One region of the Halalkalibacter sp. HAAS-P014 genome, then DNA from elsewhere that is predicted to be linked to it. Evidence: riboswitches for the same ligand, from Rfam matches in the RefSeq annotation. Region 1 holds a riboswitch; each other region holds the start of a gene.
What was found. Region 1 has a riboswitch for thiamine pyrophosphate ahead of thiT (energy-coupled thiamine transporter ThiT). Riboswitches for the same ligand answer to the same signal wherever they lie in the genome.
Positions count from the first base shown of each region.

Region 2: linked by a shared signal. The riboswitch ahead of thiC (phosphomethylpyrimidine synthase ThiC) and the one ahead of thiT (energy-coupled thiamine transporter ThiT) in region 1 are both predicted to bind thiamine pyrophosphate.
Region 3: linked by a shared signal. The riboswitch ahead of AC1FXZ_RS09260 (LuxE/PaaK family acyltransferase) and the one ahead of thiT (energy-coupled thiamine transporter ThiT) in region 1 are both predicted to bind thiamine pyrophosphate.
Region 4: linked by a shared signal. The riboswitch ahead of thiE (thiamine phosphate synthase) and the one ahead of thiT (energy-coupled thiamine transporter ThiT) in region 1 are both predicted to bind thiamine pyrophosphate.

Region 1 is NZ_JBWQTV010000021.1:149,569-154,651, forward strand. It holds gene AC1FXZ_RS17255 (DeoR/GlpR family DNA-binding transcription regulator) at 1-546, shown strand, start outside; gene pfkB (1-phosphofructokinase) at 543-1,469, shown strand; gene AC1FXZ_RS17265 (PTS fructose transporter subunit IIABC) at 1,471-3,333, shown strand; TPP riboswitch at 3,439-3,538, shown strand; gene thiT (energy-coupled thiamine transporter ThiT) at 3,616-4,185, shown strand; gene AC1FXZ_RS17275 (carbon-nitrogen family hydrolase) at 4,420-5,083, shown strand, end outside.
Region 2 is NZ_JBWQTV010000002.1:103,198-108,280, forward strand. It holds gene ssuE (NADPH-dependent FMN reductase) at 591-1,139, shown strand; gene AC1FXZ_RS01255 (2-hydroxyacid dehydrogenase) at 1,233-2,204, opposite strand; TPP riboswitch at 2,369-2,483, shown strand; gene thiC (phosphomethylpyrimidine synthase ThiC) at 2,613-4,397, shown strand; gene pepF (oligoendopeptidase F) at 4,581-5,083, shown strand, end outside.
Region 3 is NZ_JBWQTV010000011.1:127,499-132,581, forward strand. It holds gene AC1FXZ_RS09255 (acyl-CoA reductase) at 1-1,051, opposite strand, end outside; gene AC1FXZ_RS09260 (LuxE/PaaK family acyltransferase) at 1,048-2,172, opposite strand; TPP riboswitch at 2,282-2,386, opposite strand; gene AC1FXZ_RS09265 (HesB/YadR/YfhF family protein) at 3,247-3,528, opposite strand; gene AC1FXZ_RS09270 (quinone oxidoreductase family protein) at 4,054-5,037, opposite strand; gene AC1FXZ_RS09275 (tripartite tricarboxylate transporter permease) at 5,052-5,083, opposite strand, start outside.
Region 4 is NZ_JBWQTV010000016.1:189,088-194,170, forward strand. It holds gene thiD (bifunctional hydroxymethylpyrimidine kinase/phosphomethylpyrimidine kinase) at 1-180, opposite strand, end outside; gene thiO (glycine oxidase ThiO) at 262-1,371, opposite strand; gene AC1FXZ_RS13755 (thiazole synthase) at 1,394-2,173, opposite strand; gene thiS (sulfur carrier protein ThiS) at 2,178-2,375, opposite strand; gene thiE (thiamine phosphate synthase) at 2,377-3,009, opposite strand; TPP riboswitch at 3,064-3,171, opposite strand; gene AC1FXZ_RS13770 (YqgU-like beta propeller domain-containing protein) at 3,240-4,358, opposite strand; gene aspA (aspartate ammonia-lyase) at 4,621-5,083, opposite strand, start outside.

The DNA.
Region 1 (5,083 bases):
AAAACAATCAAAAACAGTCAAGAGAAGCGAAGGATTGCAGAAAAGGCAGCTTTTATGGTCGAAGAGGGAGACTGTATCTTTCTTGATGCGGGTACAACAACTATTGAAATGATTCCGTTTTTAGAAGCGAAAAATGTAGTGGTTGTGACAAATGGGCTTAGCAATATTTCTTTACTTTTAGATTTTAATATTGAGACCCATGTTGTAGGTGGGTATGTTAAGTCTGGTACAAAAGCTATGGTTGGGAGAAATGCCATTAAAACGCTCGAATCATTTCGGTTTGATAAAGCATTCATAGGTGCAAATGGTTTAACGATCCAAGATGGTTGTACAACTCCTGATCCAGAAGAAGCGTTTATTAAAGAAAGTGCAATGAAACGTTCTCGTCATAATTTTGTTTTGGTAGATCATTCAAAATTCGGGGAAGTGGCTTTTAGCAAATTTAGTAACGCAGAAGACGCAACAATAATTACAAGCGAAAAAATCGATAATGACTATCATCGCAACTTACGAAATATAACAACTCTAGAGGTGGTTAGCTTATGATTTATACCGTAACATTGAACCCTGCTCTAGATTACTTTGTTCAAATCGACCAAATGAATCTAGGAACAGTTAATCGATCAACCTATGATTATAAAGCACCAGGAGGGAAAGGGATTAACGTTTCCAGAGTTCTAAAGAGGTTAGGGCATCAAAGTGAAGCGCTAGGCTTTATTGGTGGGTTCACAGGAATGTATGTGGAAGAGGTAATAGGGAAAGAAAACATTACTACAAACTTTATCCGTGTAAACGGTGATACACGAATTAATATTAAAGTGAAAAGCGAAGAAGAAGAGTCGGAGATCAATGGAGTATCGCCAGACATAACAAGTGAGAATGTAGCAGGGTTACGCAAACAGTTAACAGTTCTTAAAGAGGGTGACCAATTGGTACTTGCTGGAAGTGTCCCTTCCACTATACCTGCTGACATTTATGAAACATTATGTCAGGATGCTCGTGAAAGAAACGCTGAAGTATACATTGATTCTAGTGGTGCAGCGATGAAAAGGGTTGTTGAAGCAAACCCTACTTTTATTAAACCGAACCATCATGAATTAGGGGAATTATTCTCGGTGGAAATAGCAAATCCAAAAGAGGCAATTCCTTACGTACGTAAGTTAACAGCACAAGGAATAAAGCGTGTTCTTGTTTCGTTTGCAGGAGATGGAGCGATTTTAGGAACGAGGGAACAAATTCTTTTTGCGAATACACCTAAAGGGATTGTAAGGAATTCTGTAGGCGCCGGTGATTCAACCGTAGCTGGGTTTATATGTGCAAGAAACGAAAAAATGTCGTTGGCAGATAGCTTTAAATTTGCTGTAGCGACAGGTAGTGCAACTGCGTTTTCAAAAGGGTTTGCCGAACGAGAGTATATCGAATCGCTACTAAAAGAAATTGACATCACAGAATTAGAAAAGGGTGAGTAACTTGAGGATATCTGATTTATTAAAAAAAGATACAATTGTACTCAATATGAGAGCAAGCGATAAATCATCAGCTATTGATGAATTAGTAACGAAATTAGATGCCGCCAATAGATTAAATGATGCATCTGAGTTTAAGAAAGCGATAATAGCTAGAGAAGAGCAAAGCACGACAGGTCTGGGTGAAGGGATTGCGATTCCTCATGCAAAAAGCGAGGCAGTTAAAACACCAGCGATTGCTTTCGGACGTTCAGAAAATGGTTTGGATTATGAAGCGCTTGATGGCCAGCCGACCCATTTGTTCTTTATGATTGCTGCTTCAGCTGGAGCAAATGAAGAACACTTGGCAACACTTTCACGTTTATCGACTTTTTTAATGGACGAACACTTCCGTGAAGCTTTATTAAAGGCAAAGTCAGAAGAAGATATCATTGCTGCTATTGATCAGAAGGAACAAGAGCAAGCAGCAGAAATTGAAGCAGAAAAAGCTCCTGCTAAAGGTAGGTACGATATTGTAGCAGTTACAGGGTGTCCAACAGGTATTGCCCATACTTTTATGGCAGCTGATGCGTTAAAAGACGAGGCGAAAAAACAAGGCCTTACAATTAAAGTTGAGACAAATGGTTCAGGTGGAGTGAAAGATCAATTAACTCCGGAGGAAATTGAAAATGCAAAAGGGATTATAGTAGCTGCGAGTACAAAAATTGAAATGAACCGTTTTAAAGGGAAAAAAGTCCTTGAGGGACCGGTAACGGATGGGATTCGCCGTCCGAAAGAGCTTATCGAGAAAATTAATTCCGGTGACGCTCCAGTTTATAAAGGTTCAGTTTCAGGAGAAAGCAACGAAGGCGAGGAAATTAAGGAAAAAGCCGGCTTCGGTGGTGGATTTTATAAACACTTAATGAATGGTGTTTCGAATATGCTTCCGTTTGTTGTCGGTGGGGGGATCCTAATTGCTCTATCCTTCTTGATTGATCTGGAGCTAGATAATGAATTTGCTCAAATGTTAATGACGATCGGTGGAGATAATGCATTTGCTTTAATGATACCGGTGTTAGCTGCATTTATCGCCATGAGTATTGCTGATCGTCCTGGTTTTGCAGCTGGTATGGTAGGTGGTTTGATTGCCGTAACAGGTGAAGCTGGTTTCTTAGGTGGTCTAATTGCTGGTTTCTTAGCAGGGTATATCGCACTTCTTGTTAAAAAGTTATTAGCAGGTCTGCCTCAACAATTAAGTGGGATCACAACGATTTTATTCTATCCAGTATTAAATATCTTTTTAACAGGTATGATTATGCTTCTGCTTATTACTCCTCTTAGTGCTATTAACCGTGGGCTTGAAAGCTGGCTTGGGGGAATGGGTACAACAAATATGGTGCTATTAGGTATTGTTCTTGGTGGTATGATGGCCATTGATATGGGTGGCCCTATCAACAAAGCAGCCTTTACATTTGGTATTGCCATGATTGACGCTGGAAACTTTGGCCCACATGCTGCTGTTATGGCAGGAGGTATGGCACCTCCTCTTGGGATTGCGTTAGCGACAACGTTCTTTAAACGTAAATTTACAAAGCAAGAACAAGAAGCTGGTAAGACGAATTACGTTTTAGGTGCTTCCTTTATAACAGAAGGGGCCATTCCATTTGCAGCAGCCGATCCAGGACGTGTTATTCCATCGCTAATTATTGGTTCAGCTGTTGCTGGTGGTCTGACAGCTTTATTCGGAATCGGGTTACCAGCGCCACATGGTGGAATCTTTGTTATCGGGCTAGTATCTGGTAGCTGGTTCATGTATCTAATCGCTATTTTAGCAGGTGCGATTGTATCGGCTCTTATATTAGGGATTTGGAAGAAAAAGGTTGTATAGATGAAAGCGAAGAGAACAGAAATTCTGTTCTCTTCGCTTTCTTTAAGTTCTTATGTTGCTATGAAAAGTGACATTTATGTTATAATGAACTTTATGAATTAAATAACTATCCACTAGGGGTGTCAAGTGACTGAGAGAGGGGAACCCTCAACTCTAAGAACCTGATCTAGTTTATACTAGCGTAGGGAAGTGGCTGAAAAAATAACGTGCGCATTTTTGCGCGTATTTTTCCTGTCTAACTTAACCTTCTCTTGTGGATAAAATCAAAAGGGAGGTTTTTTTGTGTCTCGTGATCGATTAGTAACGATGATTGAGGTAGCGGTAATGACTGGTTTGGCAATTGTTCTAGGGCAAGTGAAATTTGGAGCACTGTGGCCAATGGGAGGATCTATCTCTCTAATAATGGTCCCTATTTTTCTAATTGCATTTAGACGTGGGTGGAAAGTAGGCGTAGTGACAGGCTTGTTAGTCGGAATACTAAACCTTTTATTAGGTGGGTATATTGTACATCCAATTCAGTTGCTGCTTGATTACCCGTTGCCGTATCTTGTATTAGGCTTAGCTAGTGTTTTTGCTTTTAAAAAGGGAACAGTGCCTAGTGCGACTACTATTGTTGTAGGACTTATTTTTGCAACGACACTTCGTTTCTTCAGTCACTTTGCTTCAGGTGTTATCTGGTTTGGAGAGTACGCGCCTGAAGGGATGAACCCAAGCTTGTATTCTTTTATCTACAACATCTCAAACTTATTACCTGAAATGATTATTACGCTAGTTGTGTTACTCGTGTTAGCGAAAAAATACCCTTCCTTCTTTTTGGCAAAACGCCAAAGAGGGGTAACGGATGCAGCGTAGTAGTTTGAATAAAAGGGCTCTTAATGAGCTCTTTTTTTCTGTGTTTTTTCAATGAAAAACTTAAGAATTAAGGATTTGTGAAAGTCGATATAAAAATTATTAAGCTTTGCGACGCTTCCGTCAAGTTGATAAAATTAATACGATGAAACATTTACGGTATAGAAAAAGGGATAGTAAGAATAAAGAAGAAGTAGAATGAATAGAAAGCAAAATGATTTTTGGGAGGAGAAATAATTGAAGATAGCTACTTACCAAATGGATATCATTCCAGGCAAACCAGCAAATAACCGGAGCAAGGTAAAAGAGTGGGCTGAAACGGTCTGTAAATCACAACAGCCAGATATTCTCGTCTTACCAGAAATGTGGACAACGGCCTATACTCTTCCGACGTTAGAGGAAATAGTCAATTCAGATAAAGCAGAAACGGAATCATTCCTTAAACAATTAGCACATGAGCATAATGTTAATCTTGTCGCTGGTTCCATAGCTGTTAAAGAAGAGGGAGGCATTTATAATCGCTCATACATCTATAACCGTAAAGGAGAAATGATCTATACATATGATAAAATCCACCTTGTCCCGATGCTAGATGAACATAATTATTTAAAAGGTGGAAGAAATTCTGTTCAGGTGTTTGAGTTAGATGGCAGAAAAATAGGAGTGATTATTTGTTATGATCTTCGTTTTCCGGAGCTTGTTCGTTCCTTGGCCTTACAAGGAGCAGAAGTTGTCTTTGTTGTGGCAGAATGGCCGACGGCAAGAGCAAGCCACTGGGAAATTCTACAACAAGCGCGTGCGATTGAGAACCAGCTTTTTATTGTAAGTGCGAATAGGGTTGGAGTATACGATGGAGTTGAGTTTGCTGGACGATCAATGGTGATTAATCCGTGGGGAGATA
Region 2 (5,083 bases), on a different contig from region 1:
TATCCTACGTTTGCTTTAACAACAACAATACACAATTTACACACTTAGCTGAAACAAGTGATCTTTTTCCTTTATGTCGAATATGTTGTAAATAAAGGGGCGAGGAAAATGATCCTGATAAAAAGCATGATAGCGATGCTAAGAAAGAATTTAAAGTCGGACCAACTGAATTACTTTGACACTATGCACTTTAAATCAATTGGTTACACAGAATTTCTGAAAAAGAATAAGCAAAAAAGGAATTTCTGATAATTTATAGAAAATGTGCCAACTAAAGAAATAGTTATGAGGGGCTGTCTCAAAAGGTTGTTTTTTACCTTTTGAGACAGCCCCGAAGCAATGAGCTAAGACGTCGCAATCTTTTAAGCCAGTTATGAGTGGGTTTCTTATAGCAGGCGTGCGACGAGCGTGCCATTGCCATTCATTCAGAAGATTGTTCGTTTTTTACCTTTTGAGACAGCCCCTATAACCTTGTCGTTAAGCTGAAATTACATAAGTCGTAGCTTCCACTTACATTTAAGTTAATTATTTCCTTTATGAAATACAAAATAGTTGGTATGATAAAAGTTGGTAAGATAAAAGACAGGAGTGTGATTAAGTTGGCAAAAATTGTTATTATTTCAGGTGGACCTTCAAAAACAACTAGGTTAAAAGGAATTATTGATTATGCGAGCAGCTTTCTTAATGAGAAAGGCTTCTCTGTTGAGGAATTACACGTAATCGACATTCCAGCAGAAGATTTAATTTTAGCTAAGTGGGATAGTGAACATATTAAAGCTGCAAACGCTAAGGTAGCGGAAGCTGATGCGATTATCGTTGCAAGCCAAGTGTACAAAGCATCATTCACTGGAATTTTAAAAACATACTTAGATTTATTACCACAAAAGGGTCTCGAAAATAAAATTGTCCTCCCACTAATGCTTGGTGGAACAATGGCTCACTTACTAGCAATCGATTATAGTTTAAAACCAGTATTGTCTTCGTTGGGAGCGCAAAATATAATCAAGGGTGTGTTTACCTTAGATACTTGTGTGGTGCGCGGTGAAGACGGAAGTACGTCTATTGAAGATGAGGCAAAAGCTAGATTAGAGAAGTCTTTTGATGATTTAGCAAAAGAGCTTAAGAGAACTGTACAATAGGACAAACTAGGATCTGGATTGTTCAATGGAATGACTAACTACATAAGGGTATAAATCAGAAATGATTTATACCCTTTTTTATTTTGTATGAAGTTACCAAGTGTCTTCATTAAGCAAGCTTGGTGGCTTGATTCCTTTTAAGCTTTTTGTTAAATTCTCAGCTGCTAGTTTTGACATATTAAATTCACATTCAGTTGTCGACGAACCGATATGTGGTAACGTGACGATGTTTTGTAGTTTCAAAAGAGGGTTCTTAGGATCGGTTGGCTCTTTCGTATATACATCAATGCCTGCTGCATGAATTTCACCATTCTTTAAGGCGTAGTAAAGTGCTTCTTCATCGACATTTTTGCCCCGTGAACCATTGATAAAAATCGCCGTTTGTTTCATTTTCTTGAACTCATCAGTACTGATCATTTTTTCCGTTTCCTTGTTAGCTGGAACCATTAAACAGACAAAGTCAGATTGTGCCAATAGTTGATCTAATTCACTATAGCTAGCTTTATATTTTCTTTCTACTTCTTCATTTCTTCTCCGGTTATGATAAAGAATGTTCATTCCAAAACCGAAATGAGCTCTTTGGGCGATAGCAGAACCAATATTACCCATCCCAATGATCCCTAACGTTTTGTGATGGACATCTACCCCGTACTGCTCAGGTTGTAAGGAAATATCCCATTTTCCTGATTTTACATAGTGATCGAGCTCAGGAATCCGTCTTGCTGCAGCAATTATCATGCCAAAAATGGCGTCGGCAGTTGTATCATCCAGAACTCCTGGGGTGTTTGTTGCCAGGATTTTTCTTTTTGTCAATTCTTCAATGTCTAAATTGTCGTAGCCGACGGAAACATTAGAGACTATTTTAAGGTTAGGTGCACGGTCTAATAAGGCTTTATCAACTTTTAGCGCAAGCCCTATGATACCTACTGCCTCTTCTAGGGCTCTATCAAAATGTGGATCACCAATATATTCATGGTTTTTAAATGTTGTAACATCAAATTCTTTTTCTAATTCTTTAACGACTCGGTCATCGACTCTCATATAGACAATGATTTTAGGCTTCATAAGAGTTCCTCCTATCCTACATATTCCATAAAAGATTAACATAAAGTGTGGGGTGAAACCATTATAAGTGGGCACGAATCGATATGACTAAAACGTTTTGTTCAGAAAACTCTTTCTTTATTACTGTTCTTGTTATATACTGGAAACGAAATCAAAAAAATAATAGAAATAACTAGGGGAGTCCAAATAGCTGGGCTGAGAAACAAGAGCGTTAAAGATTGTTGACCCTTTGGACCTGATCTGGCTCATACCAGCGTGGGGAAGTTTATTAGTCATCATTTTATGAATTTACTTCTTTAATTAGCCGGGTCCAACCACATTTGTGGTTCCCGGCTTTTTTGCGTATCTACATACTTCCTTCTTGTGTTCTAGATCTCGTCCTTTCTATTAAAAAAAGGAGAGAATATAATGTCCACATCTTCATTGAACGAGAAAAACATTTCGATTATGTCCAGTTTTGAAGGTAGTAAAAAAGTATATGTTGAGGGATCGAGACCAGATATTCAAGTTCCAATGCGTGAAATTGAATTAAGTCCTACAACGGGAACGGTTGGAAAAGAGGCGAACCCACCTGTAAGAGTTTATGACACGAGTGGACCGTATACTGATGATACTTACCAAGTTGATATTACTAAAGGTTTGCCTACAGTGCGAAGAAGATGGATTGAAGAGCGTAGTGATGTTGAAGAATATGAAGGTCGAGAAAGTAAGCCTGAAGATAATGGTTATGTAACAGAGGGTGATTCTCGTGCGAATGATAATGTATTCCCAAGCTTGAAACGGAAACCACTACGTGCGAAAAAAGGCAAGAATGTAACACAATTGCACTATGCAAGACAAGGAATTGTAACGCCTGAGATGGAATTTATCGCGATTAGAGAAAATGTAGATCCAGAGTTTGTAAGAGAAGAAGTGGCAACAGGCAGAGCAATTATTCCATCTAATATTAATCACCCAGAAACGGAGCCAATGATTATCGGGCGCAATTTTCACGTGAAAATAAATGCGAATATTGGGAATTCTGCGGTTTCCTCATCGATAGAAGAAGAAGTGGAAAAGATGACTTGGGCGACTAGATGGGGCGCTGATACAATGATGGATCTCTCAACAGGGAAGAACATCCATACAACAAGGGAGTGGATTATTCGTAACTCAGCTGTTCCAGTTGGGACGGTTCCTCTTTATCAAGCATTAGAAAAGGTTAAAGGAATTGCTGAAGACTTAACATGGGAAGTTTATCGAGATACATTAATAGAACAAGCCGAACAAGGAGTTGACTATTTTACGATTCATGCAGGAGTCCTCTTGAGATATGTACCATTAACTGCAAAACGTTTAACAGGAATTGTCTCACGTGGTGGGTCGATAATGGCACAATGGTGTTTATATCACCATCAAGAAAACTTTTTATATACACATTTTGAAGAGATATGCGAAATTATGAAAACGTATGATATTGCTTTTTCGTTAGGTGATGGTTTGCGTCCTGGTTCCATTGCTGATGCCAATGATGAAGCACAATTTGCTGAACTCGAAACGCTAGGAGAATTAACGAAGCTTGCTTGGGAACATGATGTACAGGTAATGGTTGAAGGTCCAGGGCATGTTCCGATGCATTTAATCAAAGAAAATATGGATAAACAGTTGGAAATGTGCCACGAAGCTCCATTTTATACATTGGGACCTTTAACGACTGACATTGCACCAGGTTATGATCATATTACATCAGCGATTGGTGCAGCGATGATCGGCTGGTTTGGTACAGCGATGCTTTGTTATGTGACACCTAAAGAGCATTTAGGTTTGCCAAATCGTGAAGATGTCCGTGAAGGGGTCATTACGTATAAAATTGCCGCCCACGCAGCTGATTTGGCCAAAGGACATCCAGGGGCACGCGTGCGTGATGATGCTCTGTCTAAAGCTCGCTTTGAATTCCGTTGGAGAGATCAATTTAAATTAGCATTAGATCCTGAAAGAGCATTGGAATATCATGATGAAACTCTGCCTGCAGAAGGAGCAAAGACCGCCCATTTTTGTTCAATGTGTGGACCGAAGTTTTGCAGTATGAGAATTTCCCATGATATTCGTCAATTTGCAAAAGAGAATGACCTCGAGACTAGCGAAGCCATTGAAAAAGGAATGAAAGAAAAAGCCGAACAATTTAAGAGTTCAGGAGGTTCGATCTATCAATAAGGTTTTTTTAGGGAGATTTTAATGCAAATAGTGTATAAAAAGAATAGAAGCATTATATTGTAAATACATCCGAGCTAGAGAAAAAGAATCAAACTTTTTTCTCTAGCTTTTTGATACTTAAGGAAAATGTAGTAACATATACCATATAAGTATACACGCTTAGCCTGAAGGGAGTTTGATTAAATGGCAACATATAAGTCTAGGGATGAAGTGCCGTTACAAGAAAAATGGAATTTGGATGATATTTATTCAGAAATGTCACAATGGGACCAGGACTTTCAATCGGTCGAAGAGAGGGTTGGACGTTTAAAAGCCTTTGACGGAGAAATTACTAATGCTACGTCTTTGTATGAATATTTGGTTTTAACAGAGGAAACGAGCTACACCTTCAAAAAGCTTTATGTATATGCCATGCTACAAGGGGACCTTGATACAAGAGACTCAAAAGCACAGGCATTGTTAGATCGAGCAAAAGCACTTGGTGTAAAACTTAGTTCAGCGACATCGTTTTTTATGCCTTTCTTATTGAGCTTAGACGAAAGTACGCTAAGAGGATATATAAAAGAAGTAGATGGCTTATCATATTTTGAAGAAGATTTATTAGAATCTTTCCGTTATAAAAAACATGTCCTTACAAAGGAGAAAGAAGAGGTTCTTTCTGATCTAGGAGAAGCTTTATCTGCTCC
Region 3 (5,083 bases), on a different contig from region 1:
AACGCTGTTTGACGATGGCATGATGCTCTTCTTCTGTTAAAGAAGCTCGTGGGTGCGTATGCTGAAAATTCCTCATTTCGCTTGCGAGCATTTGAGCAAAATCTTCAGGCAAATAGTCACCACCTCGTTCAACAAAAAAAACATGTGGAGATAGACAGGCTTGCTGATCAAACCAGGACCCATCATGAGCTGCTAATCGGGCTGTATTCCAGCCTTTTGTAGTGGCCAAACACTCTTTTGTTATTAAACCAAAACTTACTTTGTGCCCATGAGAGTGAAAACGGACATGCGCCGGTACTTTTTGTTGAACTGCTTCAATCGTTTCTTTTCCACCATAGGCGATAACATCATTCGATTTCGAAAAACTTACCGCTTCTAGTGATTCATTACCACCCTTCCACCACAAAATAGCTAATGCATCTCCTAGCTCTGGATCGATTTCCTCCAATGTTTTAGCAAACAATACTGGAAAAAGTGGTTCTGATGATGACACTTTCCCTAGCGTAGCCGATTTAAGTAATATACCAGCAGCAAGACTCCAAAGTGGTAAAGCCGGTACATTTCCTGAAAAAATATGAGTGATCAACTCCGGTCCATATGCCCTATATAATCCCCCTGATTTTCGTGGCCGAAATTCATCTAATATAAGTGGATTCGGGAAATCTTCATCTACCATACGTTGCAGTTTCTCTTTCCGGAATATTCTTAAATATCGGCTTATGTATAAACGAACCATCTCTTGATCATACCCCGTGATAACCGGGAGCATCTCTTCGGCAAGTTGACGGTATTTATAACGGGGATCCAACCACTTCTCAACTGCTTCACTTAAAAGATCAATCATTTCGTTTGTATGACGCTTTCGTAAATACTCTTCCTGTTGCACTTTGAGCGTATCAATAACATGTTCTATCATAAACGGAGTAAGCTCTGGAACATTCAACTCTAACTTCTGGCCATAATGTTCAAATTGCAATGTATGGGAGGGGGCATCAGCAAAAAGACCTTCACATTTTTTGGGTACATGAAAACATGAGAAGCTTGTTGTCATCTTTTTAACTTCTCCCCTGAACTTGATTGTGCAGAAGCCATAAATTGCTCAACAGCTAACGAACATCCTTTTGCTTCTGCACCTTCAGCCCTTCCTAATAAATAAAAACCGTCTTCTTCTTTTATCCCGATATCCTCTGTCAGAATCCCCATGACTGAATTATAATTGGCCAAATCATAATGAACGATAATTCCTTTTTTTCCTACAGGTTTTTCTTCCATCCGTTCGATATCAAGAATCACCGTTTTCACCCAATGAGGCGCTTGTTGTTTCGTTAATTTTCCTCCTTGGTTAAAAGGAAGTAGATTCGAGTCATAAAACTGCGAGCTTAACTCCGTCATCCCATACATATTGATACACATTTCTAGTGGCAGCGTAAACAAATCGCTCATCTCTTTTTTAAACTCCATTGGTTCAATTTCGCGCGAGCGTCCCTTCGCTCCACCCGTATCCATGATTCTACTTTTTTTAGGTAACTTGAATTGAAGACTTCTACTTTTACACTCATCTAGTAAATGAATAAACGAGAATGTTGCTCCAATTAAAAGAACGGGTTCGTCCTTTTTCTCTGCTAATTGAATCTCCTTAATAAGATTTTCTACTTCAAAACCACATTTAGAAAATACATACATACTGTCATCTGTGCCGAACACTTTTTTCGCAAGATGTAAATAATGAGCTAACGATGAATTCGGCATCTCGTCTTTCTCAGGAAAGAGGACAAACATTTTTACTTTATCAAGATCAGGTAAAACATATGGTTTAAAATGAGTTTTCATCGAAAGGTCATACACGTCCAAATCACGATGATAATTTTTCCCACGCTTCTGTGGATTCGTTGTCCCACTTGTCATAAAAACGGCTTCAGCGTCTTCAATTGGATTACATGATAAAGTTGTTAATTTAAATGCATCAATTGGAACAGGAGGAATCTCCAGAAAATGTTTCACTTTTCTTGGAGAAACACGACGCTTTCTACAAAATTTACGAAAAGGCTGATTATGTTCATATTGAAACTGAAACAACTGTAATGCCATCCTGTTAAATTCCTCTTCAGTTGAACTCGGCTGATTAATAAAATTAATTAATTTTTGTTTTAGGGCTATATAACCTTCTACCATACGTAACACTCCCATTCTAAACAATATTCTTTAATTAAATAAATGAAAAGACCACTTTCTATGTAGAAAGTGGTCATCACTTAAAAACTATGTATTCAAAAAATAGCTCATAATATGATGTCCACTTCCCTACGCTACGATTACGCAGTTCAGGTTCAAAGGGTTTAAGGGAAATACCTTAATCTCAGCCAATACAGCTCCCCCAGTGGCAAAAAGAAACTCATGTTATATTCTCATATCATATCACTATTGAAAGGTTCTTTCCACAAGGCTTCAGACAATTTGTCAAATAAAGAAGAAAAATGGTTAATGATATTCGATTGAGTCGTATCCCCCAATGACCTCTTCCACCTAGTTTTCAGTAAAAAAAATCCAGCTATTGTTAGCTAGATTTTCAACCGTTAACACCTTAGGAGACCCAACCAGTCTAACATCACTTTTTAAAATCATTGCTTTATTTTTCGATCCGTACATCAGTGGTAAAATTGATTTTATAAAGCATTTAATTGTGATGTTTGTTCGTTCCGTAGGTTATTGAAATACCATATCCATACATCACGATACCTTGATTGATTTTCTAAACACTTTTACATTGATAAAATCTTTTGCTCATTCATCCATGGACTTCATGCCCGTACTAATTGCCGTTAGATTAAATGTTTCAAAATTCTAACCACTCTTAGCTAGTATTGGTTTTACGTTTTTTTAACGGAACCAACGCAGATGGTTGAGCCTCCTACAGTGTTAACTTTTTTCTGTTTTTATCTTTCTTTCTAACTACATTATAGCATGCTTACTAAGCAAAAAGTTTGAACATTTGTTGAATCAGAACACTGTATTAACAGTACTTCTAATAAGCCAGCATTAAACTGAGGCGCTGAAAAAGTACCTCGAAGAAGCGCAATGGCTCCACACGTTACGCGCCTTACTATGAGAAACCCACTCATGGCAAGGCTTTCAAAAAAGGGTAACGGCTCTGCACATTGCCTAAGGACCACTGAAAAAGGGAAAGGCACCCTTTTTCAGTAGCCTCGCATTAAACCGGCTTATTAGTTAAAAACTTCACAAATGATATTAAACTACCATGATCTTTAGTTCATCTTGTTCTACATCTAATTGTATTGTGCAATCATTAAAATACCAAGAATCAACTTCTTCAACATAAAACGTTTTATCTTCGCTATCGAATCTTGGCCCATAATTTACAGGAGCCTCATTTGAGATTCCAATACTAAAACCATTATACATTCGTCCTAAGCCACCATATCGTGGAAATAAACGAATGCTCCTTTCCGTATTAAATTGAAATTCCTTTGAAAACCATTCCATTGCTTGTTTAGATATATTCAGTTCCATGTTAAAGCACCTCCCTACACTAAAGTCTATTGCAACAGAAAAATCCAATCTGTAATCTATCTCACACTATCAAAAGATACTTTATCGAATTCGACAATATTCGGCGTTTAGGAGAAAAGTAAGCAAAAAAAAAAATTATACAGTGAAACGAACTACAAACATAAACTCCCTACCTAGGGTAATCATTAAACATCGATTTAATGTAAGACATCTATAAGTTCTTGATAGCTGATATATTCTATATAACTAGACAAGAGAAGGCTAGCTATTAGCCTCAGTCATGGATATTTATTTTAGATGAAAACTAGGTTGGCATTTGAGCTCGCAAATGACAAAATCTACTATTAATCTCTTTAAAAAGGGCTCCGGTAGCACAGAACATAAAGACGATCGCAACCATCTCACAGAGAATGGGATTGTTACGATCGTCCATTTTTTTAGTCGGTGAGGCAAATTTAATTCGAAAGAAACAAACAACTAAAAAGTGGTTTGTTTCGATGAAATGAATATTATTCATGTGTTTTATCAAGGATATAAAATAACCTTCCCAACATTATTCCTATTTTCAACCCAGTTTTGCGCCAATGCAGCGTCTTTTAATTTGAAACTCTTGCTTACAAACATTTTTAATTGTCCACTTTCTAAAAGTGGAATAATAGCATTTGCTGTATCCTTTAATCGTTCCATTCTATGTTTTATCGTTGTCCCTAGGCTATAGCCAATTACAGATCGGCAACTTCCATGCAAGTCCAATGTATTTACTTCTCCCCCTGCAGCTCCTTTTCCATTTCCAAAATTGACAACTCTACCAAACATAGAAAGACAAGTAAGGCTTTCATTAAATACTTCACCTGATAATGAGTCTAAAATAATATCGACCCCTTGATTATTGGTAAGTTTACGAATTTTCTTAGTAAAATCTTCATCTCGATAATTAAATACATAATCTGCACCTGCTTCAATTGCAACAGTCTTTTTTAAATTATTACTTACCGTACCAAAAATGGTTTTTGCACCTAATAATTTTGCTAATTGAATGGCTGTAGTTCCAATTCCACCCGAAGCAGAGTGAATTAGAACAGTTTCACCTTTTGTTATTCTGGCACAATCTGTAAGTAATTGATAAGAGGTAAATGAAACAGTCGGGCATGCTGCAGCTGTTTCTGTATCAAGACTCTTACTTATAGGAAATGTTAGTTCTTCAACAGCAACAGCGTATTCTGCGTATGATCCACTAACAGGAAATGCTATTACCTTCTGTCCTACTTCTAAAGAACTCACTTTCGATCCAACCTTCTTAACAATGCCTACTAAATCCAGTCCCGGAATATAGGGAATTTTCTCTGTACCATGATAAACTCCAAGTCTTCCTTTAATATCAGCAAAGTTGATACTTGTAGCTTCCACTTTTACTAAAACTTGTTTGGGTTCTAGTGGTGGCATTTCTACGTCTGTATAACGCAAAACCCCTGAATCTCCATACTTTGTAACTAAAACAGCTTTATGCAACTCTTACAACCCCTTTATGAACTTTTCGTTTTCCATGCAATTAAAT
Region 4 (5,083 bases), on a different contig from region 1:
AATCGCTTCCAACGACTGAGGAAATACACCATGTACACCAAGAGTATTTTGTGCCGTTAATGCCGTGATAACGCTCATTCCAAATGTGTCTAGTTCTTGAAACGTCTTTAAGTCAGCTTGGATACCAGCACCACCACCACTATCTGAGCCAGCAATTGTTAATGTTTTTGCTATTGACACTTATTATCATCCTTTCAAATAGCTTCATGTACCATACAGAATCCTCTATGAAACTCACTCACAACTACTTCCCTTGGCGCACTAAGTAAAGCGTTCCGGTTTAAAGGAAGCTAGTGGTGCATAGTACTGTTTTTCATCTAGCAAGTCAGCTACAGCCACTGCTGTTATCGGACTTAATAAAATACCATTTCGGTAATGGCCTGTAGCAAAAACGACTTGTGGAGCTTCGTCTAATTTTCCTATTAACGGGAAGCCATCCTGTGTCGCGGGTCTTAATCCTGCCCATGTATGAAAAGGCTTTTCTTGCTCTAAAAATGGAAATACATGTTTATTCCAGTTTGTTAATCGGGCTATCCCCTTATCAGTTACATCTGTACGAAATCCTGCAATATCTTCAGATGCTCCATTAACTAGCGTTCCATTTGCCTTTGGAACAAGGTACCCTTGACTTGTATAAACAATATGTTTGATACAATCAACCTCTACGTCATACGCACAAATTTGACCTCTAATAGGGTATATCGGAATTCTCAAACCGAACGTTTCTTCTAGTTCACTAGACCATGCACCTGAACAAACAATTAACCGGTCACCCGTATATTCACGCTCATCCTTAGACCGTAATGTTACTGATTGTTTATAATCCACTACTTCTACATGTTCAAGGTTTTCATAAATTTGGACTCCATTTAAACGACAGCCTATCTCTAGTGCCTTAACATAGTCAGGAGCAAACACATGACTTTCTTCAGGGTAATACATAGCTGCCTTGACATCTTTTGCTAGCTTCGGTTCCATTTTCCACAATCGTTCATCTGAAATCAGTTCTGCTTCTGCTCCCCACTCACGTTGCCATGACTGCCTTGTTTCGAGTGCCAAAACATCAGCATCATGGTAGACTGCATGAATACTTCCACTCTCTGAAAATTCAAAGTCCATTTTCGAGATGTTTTTAACTTCTTGCTGCCACCCTTTATACATACGTAAACTATCCAAACAGAACCGAAAGAAATCATCTGGGTCTTCGCCAATCTCAGAATAAGGAGCAAGCATCCCTGCTGCTGCTCCAGATGCTTGTCCACCACACGTTGTTTTTTCTAACACAGTAACATCATAATTTCTTCTACTAAGTTCAAACGCAGTTGCTAGCCCAACGACACCTCCACCTAGTATAATTACTCGCTCTTGCATTAATACTCCCCCAATTTACTTACTATTTTGAAACAAGTGTCGTTAAGCCACTACTAGCTGTAGCATATTTCTTTTTTGGAATTCGACCAGCTTCATAGGAAAGTCTCCCAGCCTCAATTGCATACTTCATCGCCTTTGCCATATTCACCGGGTCCTTTGCCTTAGCTACAGGTGTGTTCATTAAAACTCCATCTGCCCCCAACTCCATTGCTTGTGCTACATCCATGGCTGACCCGAGTCCAGCGTCAACAATAATTGGTACATTAGCTTGCTCAATGATTAATTCAAGATTATACGGGTTTAAAATACCTAAGCCAGTTCCAATAGGTGCTCCCCCAGGCATAACAGCTGCCGCGCCAGCTTCTTCTAACCTCTTACAAAGAACGGGATCATCCGATGTATACGGTAAGACAACAAATCCTTCCTTTGCAAGAACCTCCGTTGCTTTAAGGGTTTCAATAGGATCTGGTAAAAGTGTTTTTTCATCTACACTAATTTCCACTTTTATCCAATCACTTAGACCAGATGCTTTAGCAAGCCTTGCAATTCGAATTGCTTCTTCAGCCGTTTTTGCACCTGATGTATTCGGTAAATACGTAAATGACATTCCTTCTAAATGTTGCAGTATTGCGTCCTCATTCGGCGCATCTAGATTTACTCTCCGAATGGCAAATGTAAGTACCTCAGCTTCCGATGCTTTAATAGCTTCGTTTTGGACAAAGGGATTTGGATACCTACCTGTTCCTAGGAAAAACCTAGAGGATAATTCCTTACCTGCAATTGTAAGCTTATTTTTTTTCATCCGATCATCCCCCTCCGACAAATTGAACTAATTCAATTTTCATTCCTTCTATTATTTTAGTATCTGACCATTCCCCTTGCTCAACTATCATTCCATCTACTTCTGTCACGACAAGATGTGGTTCAAGATTGAAATAAGTCACAACTTCTTCAAGTGTAGAAACTTCTAGATTATGTTCTTCTCCATTAATAATCAAACGCACCTTATTCACTCTCCCTTTCAGCTAATTTTTTGATAAAACTCTCACAAACCCCTTTAATATCCTTAGCTCCTACTATCTCAGAGATCATACAAATTCGAGTTGCTCCAGCATCAAGCACTTGATCAACATTATGCAGTTTGATTCCACCAATAGCTACAAATGGAATCTTGATTTCGGAAACAACTTGTTTAATATAATTTGTTGTTACTGGATCTACAACATCTACTTTACTATTTGTATGAAAAATTGGCCCTACTCCAATATAGTCAGCACCTCCAACTTCAGCCTCACGTGCTTCCTCAATACGATGAGTCGATATTCCAATAATTTTATCAGGCCCCATTATCTTCCTAGCATCAGAAAGAGGTAAATCATCTTGTCCAAGATGAATTCCGTCTGCATTAACAGCAAGGGCTACATCGATATGATCATTAACAATGAATAAAACATCATGTTTACTTGTAAGTTCACGCAACGCTCTAGCTTTTCTTAAAACATCTCGTTTACTGCTGTTCTTATCACGCAGTTGAATAATGTCCACACCACCAAGAATCGCTTCTTCCATTACTTCAGTTAAGTCACGGCCTTGATGAAATTCTTCTCCGGTTATCGCATATAGCTTAAACTCTCTCATAGGTCTCCCACCTTCTATCTGTAATACAAAAAAGTCGCACCCCGAACATACGGAATACGACTAATACGACTTCCCTACGCTGGCATGATCCAGATCAGGTATGAGGGTAAAAGGCAACACCTTCTTCTCAGTCCATCGTTATGGACACCCCTAGTCTTTAAAATACAGAACTTATTACTATTTATTATGACAGACTACTGTAAAAAAGCAAGAGGGGAAGTATTTCCCAACTAACCGTTCCAAATGGGAACCACCACTTGTTCTGATAAATCATAAGCATTTTCATAACGTTCACCTAGTAAAAGAAAAGAACCTCCTGGAGATATTGAAAGTGGAACATGTTTTTCTAATGTAGTTATCTTTTCTTCAGAATCAGCATCCACATTATAAGCAATTAACTCAAAGCCATCTTCATAGCTAAAGAAATCACTACTATATTTGGGCCGTAAATAATAAAAAATTCCATTCCAATCGTCATAAGTATAAAAAGGTATCCACCATTGTTCAGAGTATGTGTTCAAAATAGGGACCTCAATAGAACGGAAAGCTTCTTGCTCTTGATAAAAAGTGTATTGGGATGCTAAATCGTAAACTGAGTCAACCGTTACAGAAAGCGACACTCCATCGGGGAAGCTCATAAAAGCAATTACAGCTTCTTCCCATTTATTTATCTCTCCATTTTCGACATTCACTTCATATAATGGCGCTTGATAGCCAGGTTCAAATTCATCCCATTTTAAGTAACCGACATTTGTAGGCGATATCCATTGAACATAAGACTGTTCAAGATTTACTTGTGATATTTCATTATTTGTTACATTCCCCACATAAGTTTCGTATTCCCAATTAGGTAAAAAAGCTACCATAACGTACGTCTCAACCTTATAAGGATTCCAGTAGATACTATACTCTTCCCCATATCCCATTATGGTCTGTTTTATCTCACCATTCTGATCCAATAGTAATAGTCTTGCTTCATTATCTGACGTAATGTGTTGAATGGCAAAAACCGTATGATCAGCGTTAGCGATGATATCTACAATCCAACCTTCCGTATCAAAAAAAAGTGAAGACTCCCCTGAATAAAGGTCATGTTTATAAATTGCAGACACGTCATCCTGTTCTTGCAAATATAAAATTGTCTCACCGTCATACCAACTCATGACTTCTGTAACACGAGTATTTGTTTGAATTGGAATAATTTGAGAACCTGTGAAAAAAGAGAACGGTATATCACGCTTTTTGGGAAGTTCCATCAAACTTTTCGGTAACGGCTGACCTACTAATGAAGATTGAGTACACGCTGAAACTATAAGAAGTATAATTAAACTAAAAAATAGCCGTTTCATCAATTCCCTCTACCCTCCTTCATACACATGATTGTCTTTAGATACTATATAGACGATTGAAGCCTTTTAAACGTTTCAACAAATAGTAATTTTCAAAAAAAGGGCAACTCAACTGTATTAGCTTCTAAATTATTACTTTATAGCGCAGAGAAAAATAAACGGTTGCACTACAATTTCATAGAAGCTAAACGTTTGAGTCACCCTTTTTCTTGTGGAGACGCTACACAGAACTAGAAATAAGTTCCTATATGGCTCTCACTTTTTAACTGTCTCCCTGCATAAATCTAGCACCAGCAATTCCTGGATTCGTCATTTCTTTCGGATCAAGAATTTCATTTAATTCTTCTTCAGAAAGGATCCCTTTTTCCAAACAAATTTCTCGAACTGGGCGATCCGACTGGATGGCTTCCTTTGCTACTCTTGAAGCAACTTCATAACCTACATGTGGGTTAATGGCTGTAACAATCCCTACACTTCTTTCAACCATCTCGCGACACCCTTCAATATTAGCCGTTATTCCATCTATTGCAAACTCCCTAAAAACACGAATACCATTTTGCAAAATTGACAATGATTGCAATAAATTAAAAACTAATACTGGTTCCATTACATTCAGCTCTAATTGCCCCGCTTCAGAAGCAAGACTTATTGTGTGATCATTCCCTATGACTTGAAAAGAGATTTGATTCACAACTTCACACATTACCGGATTTACCTTTCCAGGC